One region of the Luteibacter sp. P4_E6 genome, then DNA from elsewhere that is predicted to be linked to it. Evidence: predicted binding sites of a transcription regulator. Region 1 holds the regulator's gene; the other holds the start of a gene.

Region 1 (4,329 bases):
GCATCGACCAGGCCCGCGCCGCCACGGCTGCTGCCGTCGAGCGCGCGACCAAGGTCGGCACGAACCCCAACGCGCCGCAGCGCCAGTCCAGCGCGGCCCTCGCCTCCAGCGTGGCCGACGTGGTTCGCGCCGCGACGGTAAGCCCGAACAGCGACTCCGCCGTGAATGGCGTGCGCGCCGAGATCAACAACCTGCGCGAGATGCTGGAAGTGCAGCTCTCCACGCTGGCCTGGAACCAGATGGACCGCGAGCAGCCGCTGCGCGCCCGCGTCCTTCGTGAGATGACCCGCCTGGGTATCGACGGCGACGTGGCACGCGCGCTGTGCGCCGAGTTGCCCGCCGACATGACCTCCGAGCAGGCTCGCTACCTGCCGCTGGGCATCCTCTCGCGCAACATCCGCACCAGCGGGCGTAATTTCGACACGGTCGGTGGCGGCATCACCGCGCTGGTCGGCACCACCGGCGTTGGCAAGACGACCACCATTGCCAAGCTTGCTGCCCGCGCCGTGCTTCGTCATGGCGCCTCCAATGTCGCCCTGATCAGCGCCGACCAGTACCGTATCGGTGCCGGTGCGCAGCTGGAGCACTACGGCCGCCTGCTCGGCGTGCGCGTGTATAACGCACACGACGCCGACAGCCTGCGCAACGTGCTCCTCCAGCTACGCAGCAAGCACACGGTCCTGGTCGACACCGCCGGCATGGCCGGTAACGATCCCAAGCTGCAGCAGCAGTTCGATACGCTGCGCGCTACCTCGAACCTCCGCGTCTGCCTGGTGCTCRCCGCCAATGCACAGGCCCAGGCGATCGACAACGCGATCCGCTCCTACGCGCCGCTGTCGCCGCAGACGGCCATCCTTACCAAGCTCGACGAGGCACCGCTGATCGGTGGCGCCCTGTCAGCACTCATTCGCCACGCTATGCCGCTGGACTACACCACCGACGGGCAGCGCGTGCCCGAAGACATCGCCTCCGCCGATGCGCGCAAGCTGGTCTGCCTGGCAGCCCAGTTGCTCAAGCAGCGCAACGAGGAGCCCGACGACGCCATACTTGCCGATCGATTCGGCATCGCGGCGCCCGCGCACGCCTGATCGGGGACCCGCAAAACGTGACTACCGCAACCGCACACTCTTTCACGGCAGTGAATTCCTTCATGACCACACACGTCGATAGCACCCAGGCCGCCGGCCTCAACTGGCTTGACGACCGTCGCCCCACGCGCAGCATCGCTATCGCTGGCGGCAAGGGCGGTGTCGGCAAGACCACCGTGGCGGTCAATCTCGGCATGGCACTGGCGATGGGCGGACGCGATGTCGTCCTGCTCGACGCCGACCTCGCCATGGCCAACATCGACGTGCTGCTGGGTCTTCAGCCGACGCGCCACCTCGGGCACATGCTCGAGGGCGAGTGCCGCATCGAGGACCTGATCCTCCAGGCGCCGCATGGCCTGAAGGTGATTCCGGCCACGTCCGGGGCGCGCCGCATGGCCCAGCTGCCGAACATCGAGCACGCTGCCGTGATCCGCGCGTTCGACGAATACCCGATCGCCCCCGAGTACCTGATCGTCGATACCGCCGCCGGCATCTCGGACAGCGTGTCCATGTTTGCCGCCGCTTCCGACGAGGTGGTGGTGGTGGTGTGCGACGAGCCGGCTTCACTCACCGACGCCTATGCCCTGATCAAGGTCATGAGCCGCGAGTTCGGCGTGAACCGCTTCCGCATCGTCGCCAACATGGTCCGCCACGCCCAGGAAGGCCGCCAGTTGTTCGAGAAGCTGTCCCGGGTGACCAACCGGTTCCTGGATGTTTCCTTGGATTTCATGGGGATGGTCCCGCACGACGAGTACCTGCGTCAGGCTATCCGCCGCCAGTCGGCCGTGGTCGACGTCTGGCCGAGCAGCCGATCTGCCGTCGKATTCAAGAATTTGGCCAGGTCGGTCGATACATGGGGTGAACCCGAACCCCGTGCTCAGGGTCGCATCGGCTTTTTTGCCGAGCGGTCTCATCTGGGAGGAGGGCTGCCACTGTGAGCGTTGCGACCGAATACCTTGAAGTCACGCGAATCCCGGCGGATCAACTGGTACGAACCCACGCGCCGCTGGTGCGCCGGATCGCCTATCACCTGATGGGTCGGCTGCCGCCAAGCGTGGATGCGAACGACCTCATGCAGGCCGGAATGATCGGACTGCTCGAGGCAGCAAGAAATTACTCGCCGACTCGCGCGGCCAGTTTCGAGACCTATGCGGGTATCCGCATACGTGGCGCGATGCTGGACGAACTGCGCAAGACGGACTGGACCCCGCGCTCCGTGCATCGAAAGTTGCGCGAAGTGGCTGAAGTAACGAGGCAGATCGAGAACGAAACGGGTGGGGATGCCGAAGACGCCGAGGTCATGAAGCGGCTTGGTATCGACGCCATGGAGTACAACCAGATTCTGGCCGACGCGGCGAGCGCGCGGTTGCTCAGCCTTACGGCGCCGGAAGGCGACGAAGGCGCGGCGATCGATGTCGCGGACCCCGACGCCGCGGGTCCGGAAGGGATCTTCGAGCAGGACGGCTTGCGCGATGCGCTGGCGCAGTCCATCGATGGCCTGCCCGAGCGCGAGAAGCTGGTGATGTCGCTGTACTACGATGAAGAGCTCAACCTGAAGGAAATCGGTGCGGTGCTGGGTGTGAGCGAATCGCGGGTGTGCCAGATCCATGGCCAGGCCCTGATCCGCCTCCGCGCACGCATGACGGGTTGGAAAGAAAAGCATTGACGGCATTACGGTGCCGTCGCCGGTAAGAACGCGCAGTCAGGCGGAGACGAGTTTTGGACAAGAACATGAAGATCCTCGTGGTGGACGATTTTTCCACCATGCGACGCATCGTCAGGAACCTCCTGGTCGAGCTGGGATTTACGAACACCCTCATCCAGGAGGCTGAAGACGGCAACGCGGCGCTCGTGATGCTGCGCGCCCAGCCCTTCGACCTGGTGGTGACCGACTGGAACATGCCCAACATGACGGGCATCGAGCTGCTTCGCGCTATCCGCGCGGATGCCGCGCTGAAGTCGATGCCGGTGCTGATGGTGACGGCCGAGAACAATCGCGACCAGATCATCGCCGCGGCGCAGAGTGGCGTGAACGGCTACGTGGTCAAGCCGTTCACGGCGGTCACGCTGAAGGAAAAGCTCGACAAGATCTTCGAACGACTCGCCGCGGCTGCGGGCTAAGGGAATGACAATGAACACCATGCTTACCGCCGGCCACGAGGTCGTTCCCGAGCTGCGCGAGTTGCTCGACGCCGATGACAGTGTTGCCTTCGAACAGGCGCTCGACCGCCTGCTGCGCAGCCGCGAACAACACCTGTTCCTGGCCCTGGGCCATCTCGCGCGCGATCTCCACGAGTCGGTCCGCCGCCTTGCCTCCGACATCTCCAGCGATGGCGTGCCGGGCAACATGAGCGATGCGCGCAAACACCTGCGCGACGTGCTCGAAATGAGCTCCCAGGCTGCCCACCGCACGCTCGACTTCAGCGACAAACTGCGTCCGCAGGCACAGGCGCTGGCCAAACAGGCCGACGAAGTGCTGGTCATGGACCACGCCGATCCGTCCTTCGCACCCAACGCCACGGCGCTTGCCGTACGCGTCGGCGATTTCGCGCAGAGCTGCGACATCGGCCTGGGCGAGATGGTCGAAGCGCAGTCCTGGCAGGATCTCTCGGGTCAGCGCGTCGCGCAGGTCGAGGCGTTCATGGCCAAGGTGGAATCGTCGCTGGTCGAACTGGTGCGCCTCACCGGTTCACTCGCGGGCGGCAGCCACGCACCGGCCGCGGACAAGGTCAGCCAGGACGAAGTGGATCGACTGCTCAGCGAATTCGGGTTCTGAGCGCCGTATGAGCGTGGAGCTGGACAACGAGCTGCTCAATGTCTTCCTGATCGAAGCACGCGAACTGCTCGAGAGCCTGGGCGAACAGCTCGTGGACCTCGAAGCCTCGCCGGGAGACGCCGAGCTACTGAACGCGGTCTTCCGCGCGTTCCATACCGTGAAGGGCGGTGCGGGCTTCCTTGGCCTCAATGCCATGGTGGAGCTGTGCCATCGCGCCGAGGACCTCCTCAACGAGGCCCGTAATGGCGCGGTGGTGTTGAACCCCGGTTTCATGGATGCGTTGCTCGAGTCGCTGGACCTCCTCAACGACATGATGCGTGCGGCCGACGCGGGAGTGCCCGCCGAGCCCGCACCACGCTCGGTACTCGATCGCCTGCTGATTCCGGGTCGCACCGGTTCCGCGCCGCCGGTGGCCTTGTCGCCGGCGACGACATCCGCTCCCGCGGTATCGGCACCGTCGTCGCC
Region 2 (4,329 bases), on a different contig from region 1:
TCCTTCCGCAAGGCGGGCCTCAAGGTTTGCCTATACTTTTCCATCCTCGACCTGCGTGCCGATATCCGCGCACGCACGGTGACGCCGGAGAAGATCGCGCTGATCAAGGCGCAGCTCACCGAGATCCTTACCCAGTACGGCCCGCTCACGGCGCTCATCCTCGATGGCTGGAACGCATCGTGGTCGCGCATTTCCTACGCCGAGCTGCCTTACCGTGACATCTACGATCTGGTGAAGACGCTACAGCCCGATTGCCTGGTCACCGACCACAACGCGGGCAGCTACCCGGGTACGGCCCTCTACTACACGGACATCAAGCAGTACGAACAACACGCGGGCCAGAAGATTCCGCCGAACAGCCCCGTTCCCTCACAATCGGGCACGACATTGCAGAGCGACTGGTTCTGGAAGAAGGCGTATCCGACCTCGGAACTCGCTTCGGCGAAGACCATCGTCGACGAGTGGCTTGTCCCGTTCAACGACAACCACTGCAACCTCATCCTCAACGTCGCGCCCAACCGCGATGGCCGCTTCGACGACAACGCGGTGGCCCGCCTCGCCGAGATCGGCCAGTTGTGGAAAAACACGGGTCCGGCGCCGAAGATCGGCCGCTCGGTGACGATCACCACGCCGGATCTCGCCGCCGGCAAGCCCGCCTGGGCCAGTGCCAGCGATGAGGCCGTCGGCCCCGACCAGGCATTTGACGACAACTTCCGCAGCTACTGGCTGGCCGACCGCGGCAAGACCGACGCCTGGATCGAAGTGCGTTTCGAGCAGCCGGTGGCATTCAATACGTTGTGCATCGTCGAAGCGGTGGGCGCGGAGGGATACGGCGAGACGAGTCGCATCGCCAGCTACAAAGTTGAAGTGGAGCGCGATGGTGCGTGGGTCGCGCTGGTGTCGGGTGAGAAGCCCTCGCACTACCAGTTCCATGAGGTGCCTCGGACCACGGCCAGCCAGGTGAGGTTGAGTGTGACCGGGCAGCAGCCAGGTATTACCGAGTTCGGCATTTACGATGAACCGCGCGGGTGAGGTGGCATGGTCACGCCCTTTGAAACCAACGGCTTGCCACCATATCGGTACTCTGAGGCTAGCCGCCGGGAGGTGACCCATGGCAACCGGATGGGCGGGCGATACCGCCGTGCAGGACCAGATCGACGCGACCATCGAGGACGCGGTGAAGCGAGCGCGCAGCCACCTGCCGAAGGGGCCGAGCCTCGAGCGTTGCGAGGAATGCGACAAGCCCATTCCCGAAGCACGCCGCAAGGCGGTGCCCGGCGTGCGGCTGTGTGTCGCCTGCCAGGAACAGGCCGATCGCGATAACGCCAGTTTCAGCGGCTACAACCGCCGCGGCAGCAAAGACAGCCAGCTGCGCTGAAACCTCTAGACTATGCCGTTCCCCACACCTGCACGGACGACCCGCGCGATGCTCGAACATGTGATCCTCGCCCGCCACGGTGAGACGGAATGGAATATCGCGGGCCGCGCGCAAGGGCGGGCCGATAGTCCACTCACCGCCGCAGGCATCGAGCAGGCGCAGGCTCTGGGTCGCAACCTCGCCGCACAGGGCGTTGAGCACATCGTCTCGTCGACACTCGGTCGCGCATTGCATACCGCCGAAGTCGTTGCGGAGATCATCGGCTGCGAAGTCAGCGTCGACGAACGCTTCGTCGAGCGCGCCTTTGGTGAACTCGAAGGCCGTTTCGTCGCGGAGGCGCTCGTTGAGAACGCGCAATGGGCAGAGGTGGTTCGCGGTCACGATCCGCTCGCTGCCGCCGGCGGCAGCGAATCGTTGAGCGATGTCGCACAACGCGCACTGCCGGCCCTCGAGGCCCTCCATGTGCTGCCTTATCGCCGCGTCGCCGTCATCACGCATGGTCATTGCCTGACGGCGCTCCTCGGCGCACTGCGCGGCGGCGGCGACTACGCGAGCTATCGCCATGGCAACTGCGCGTACACCCCGCTTACCGTCGCTAGTGAGGCCTATGTGGTCGACCGCTGGAACGTCGACAGCCAGGTGCTCGTCGGCGCCTGATTGCCGCGGCGGACGACGACGCGTAACGTCGCTTGTAATAAAAGCGAAATAACTGATTGCAAACGGTTTTTCTAAAGTATTGTCGCGCTCGGCCGTTACCCCTCGCAGTTCCCCGGCCCTCCGATGACGATGCCTATGAACACCCCTACCGGCGGTCGCGAACCGTCGCTGATCGAGCAGGCCCTGGCGGGAGACTCGCTGACGGCGGTTTTCCAGCCGGTGATTCGTGTGGATACGGGTGAAGTGGTGGCGCACGAAGGGCTGATTCGTTCGTCCTTGCCTCACTTCAACCTCACCCCGCCGGACCTGCTTGACCTTGCGCGCGCGCGCGGGCGCCTCGGCGAGTTCGAGCTCGCGGCGGCGCATTGCGTCGCCACGAGCTTTGCGGCGCGTGCGCTCACCGGTCGCCTGCTCGTGAATCTCAGTGCCCAGGCGATCATGCRGGACGGCGTACGTGCCGAGGACGTGCTCGAAGCACTCTCCATTCCGGGCTTCGACCTGGGCAGGGTAACGATCGAAATCACCGAACGCGACATCGTCGATAACCCGGCGAGGCTGGCCCACGCGCTCGGCTTCCTGCGCGCACGCGGCATTCGCGTCGCGCTGGATGACTTCGGTAACGGGCATTCGAACTTCGAGATGTGGAACGAGGTGCATCCGGAAATCGTCAAGATCGACCGCTACCTCATCAACGGCCTGGCACACAGCGTCGAGCGCCTCGCCATTGTGCGTGCCCTGATCTCGGTGGCTGAAACGCTGGGCGCGGAGCTGGTGGGTGAAGGTGTCGAGGAAGAAGCGGACCTTCTCATGCTTCGTGAGCTCGGCATTCCCTATGCGCAGGGCTTCCTGATAGCGCGGCCGTCCCCCGGCTCGACCATCGAGGCACCGGCGAACGTTATCGCTGCGCTGTCCGTCACCCACGTGCCGGTCCCGCCGCGGCCGCGCGGTCCGGTGTCGGCACGGCCGTTCACAGCCGGCCACATGCTGATCGATGCACCGTGTGTTTCGCCGACGCAATCAAACGAAGACGTGGTGGATCTGTTCGCGGCCCATCCGCGTTTGCATGCCGTCGCGGTGGTCGAGGAAGGACTCCCCGTCGGCATCGTCAACCGGCGCACGTTTACCGAGCGCATGGCGCAGCCGTTTGCGCGCGAGCTGTTCGGGCGCAAGCCATGCACAAGCTTCATGCATCCGGAGCCACTGCTCTGCGACGAAGAGATGTCGTTGCAAAGCATGGCCGATATCCTGCGCGGTGAAGACCAGCGATACCTGAGCGACGGCTTCATCATTACCTCGCACGGGCGCTATCTCGGGCTGGGCACCGGCGAAGCGCTGGTGCGCCGTGTCACCGAAATTCGCGTGGAAGCCGCACGCTATGCCAATCCGCTGACCTTTCTCCCGGGCAACCTGCCGGTCACCGAACATATCGTGCGTCTATTGCAGACAGGCCGTCCGTTCGCCGCTGCGTACTTCGACCTCGACAACTTCAAACCCTTCAACGACCAGTACGGTTACTTTCGCGGCGACGAGATGATCCGCCTCCTCGCCAGCACACTCACGGGCGACCTTCGCCAGGATGCCGACTTCGTCGGGCACATCGGTGGAGACGATTTCCTCGTCATCTTCCAGGGTGACGATTGGGTCGCACGTTGCGAAGGCATGCGCCTGCGGTTCAATGCGATGAGTGGCAACCTCTTCGATGAGGCCGATCGCGTGCGCGGGGGCATCGACAGCGAGGATCGCCACGGGCATCAGCGGTTCTTTCCGGTCACCACGGTGGCGGTCGGCGTGGCGTGCTTCGTCGATGCCTATCCGGTCGACCCGGAGACCGTGGCGAGTCTCGCGGCGTCGGCGAAGCGCGTGGCTAAAAACACGGGCACCGGGTTACACATGGTGACCTACGAAGCGCAGCTTCCTGTTGGCGTGTAACGAGATATTCAAGCCACTGAAATAAAAGCATAACCTGCAAAAAATAACGCTAAAGTTGGCGAACAGGCGGCCGACAGGGAGGCATCCCCGTCCCCCGAGTACGCCATGCGATTTCCCCGAATCCCGTTGCCTGTGCTGACGCTCCGCGCCCGTTTGTTGATGCGCATGGCTGGCACCATCCTTCTCCTTCTCGCCCTATGGATCGTCGGTGGCGTGCAGTTGCGCACCGCCGACCAGCGGCTGCAATCCGTCGTCGACGAGACGCTTGCGCCCGTGGCCGACGTCGGCCGCATCCAGAACGATTACAACGATCTGCTCGACGCCCTCGTGCATGCGACGCTCACCCGCCTGCCGTCCTCGGTCGA

Evidence for each region. The regulator FliA, encoded in region 1, starts transcription of late flagellar genes. The targets are predictions, from matches to a motif close to TAAAGTTTNNCNNNCNNNGGCCGATAA.
Region 2: AC1DT2_RS00315 (GGDEF domain-containing protein) is a predicted target of FliA. The motif match lies at 2,108-2,134, and genes of this name have one in related genera.

What each region holds. Positions count from the first base shown of each region.
Region 1 is NZ_JBFUJE010000131.1:293-4,621, reverse strand. Features, by position in the region: gene flhF (flagellar biosynthesis protein FlhF) at 1-1,088, shown strand, start outside; gene AC1DT2_RS10250 (MinD/ParA family protein) at 1,151-2,026, shown strand; gene AC1DT2_RS10245 (RNA polymerase sigma factor FliA) at 2,023-2,754, shown strand; gene cheY (chemotaxis response regulator CheY) at 2,808-3,209, shown strand; gene AC1DT2_RS10235 (protein phosphatase CheZ) at 3,220-3,864, shown strand; partial or broken gene AC1DT2_RS10230 (Hpt domain-containing protein) at 3,872-4,329, shown strand, end outside.
Region 2 is NZ_JBFUJE010000002.1:19,405-23,733, reverse strand. Features, by position in the region: gene AC1DT2_RS00330 (alpha-L-fucosidase) at 1-1,032, shown strand, start outside; gene AC1DT2_RS00325 (DksA/TraR family C4-type zinc finger protein) at 1,112-1,378, shown strand; gene AC1DT2_RS00320 (histidine phosphatase family protein) at 1,427-2,035, shown strand; gene AC1DT2_RS00315 (GGDEF domain-containing protein) at 2,171-3,964, shown strand; gene AC1DT2_RS00310 (methyl-accepting chemotaxis protein) at 4,070-4,329, shown strand, end outside.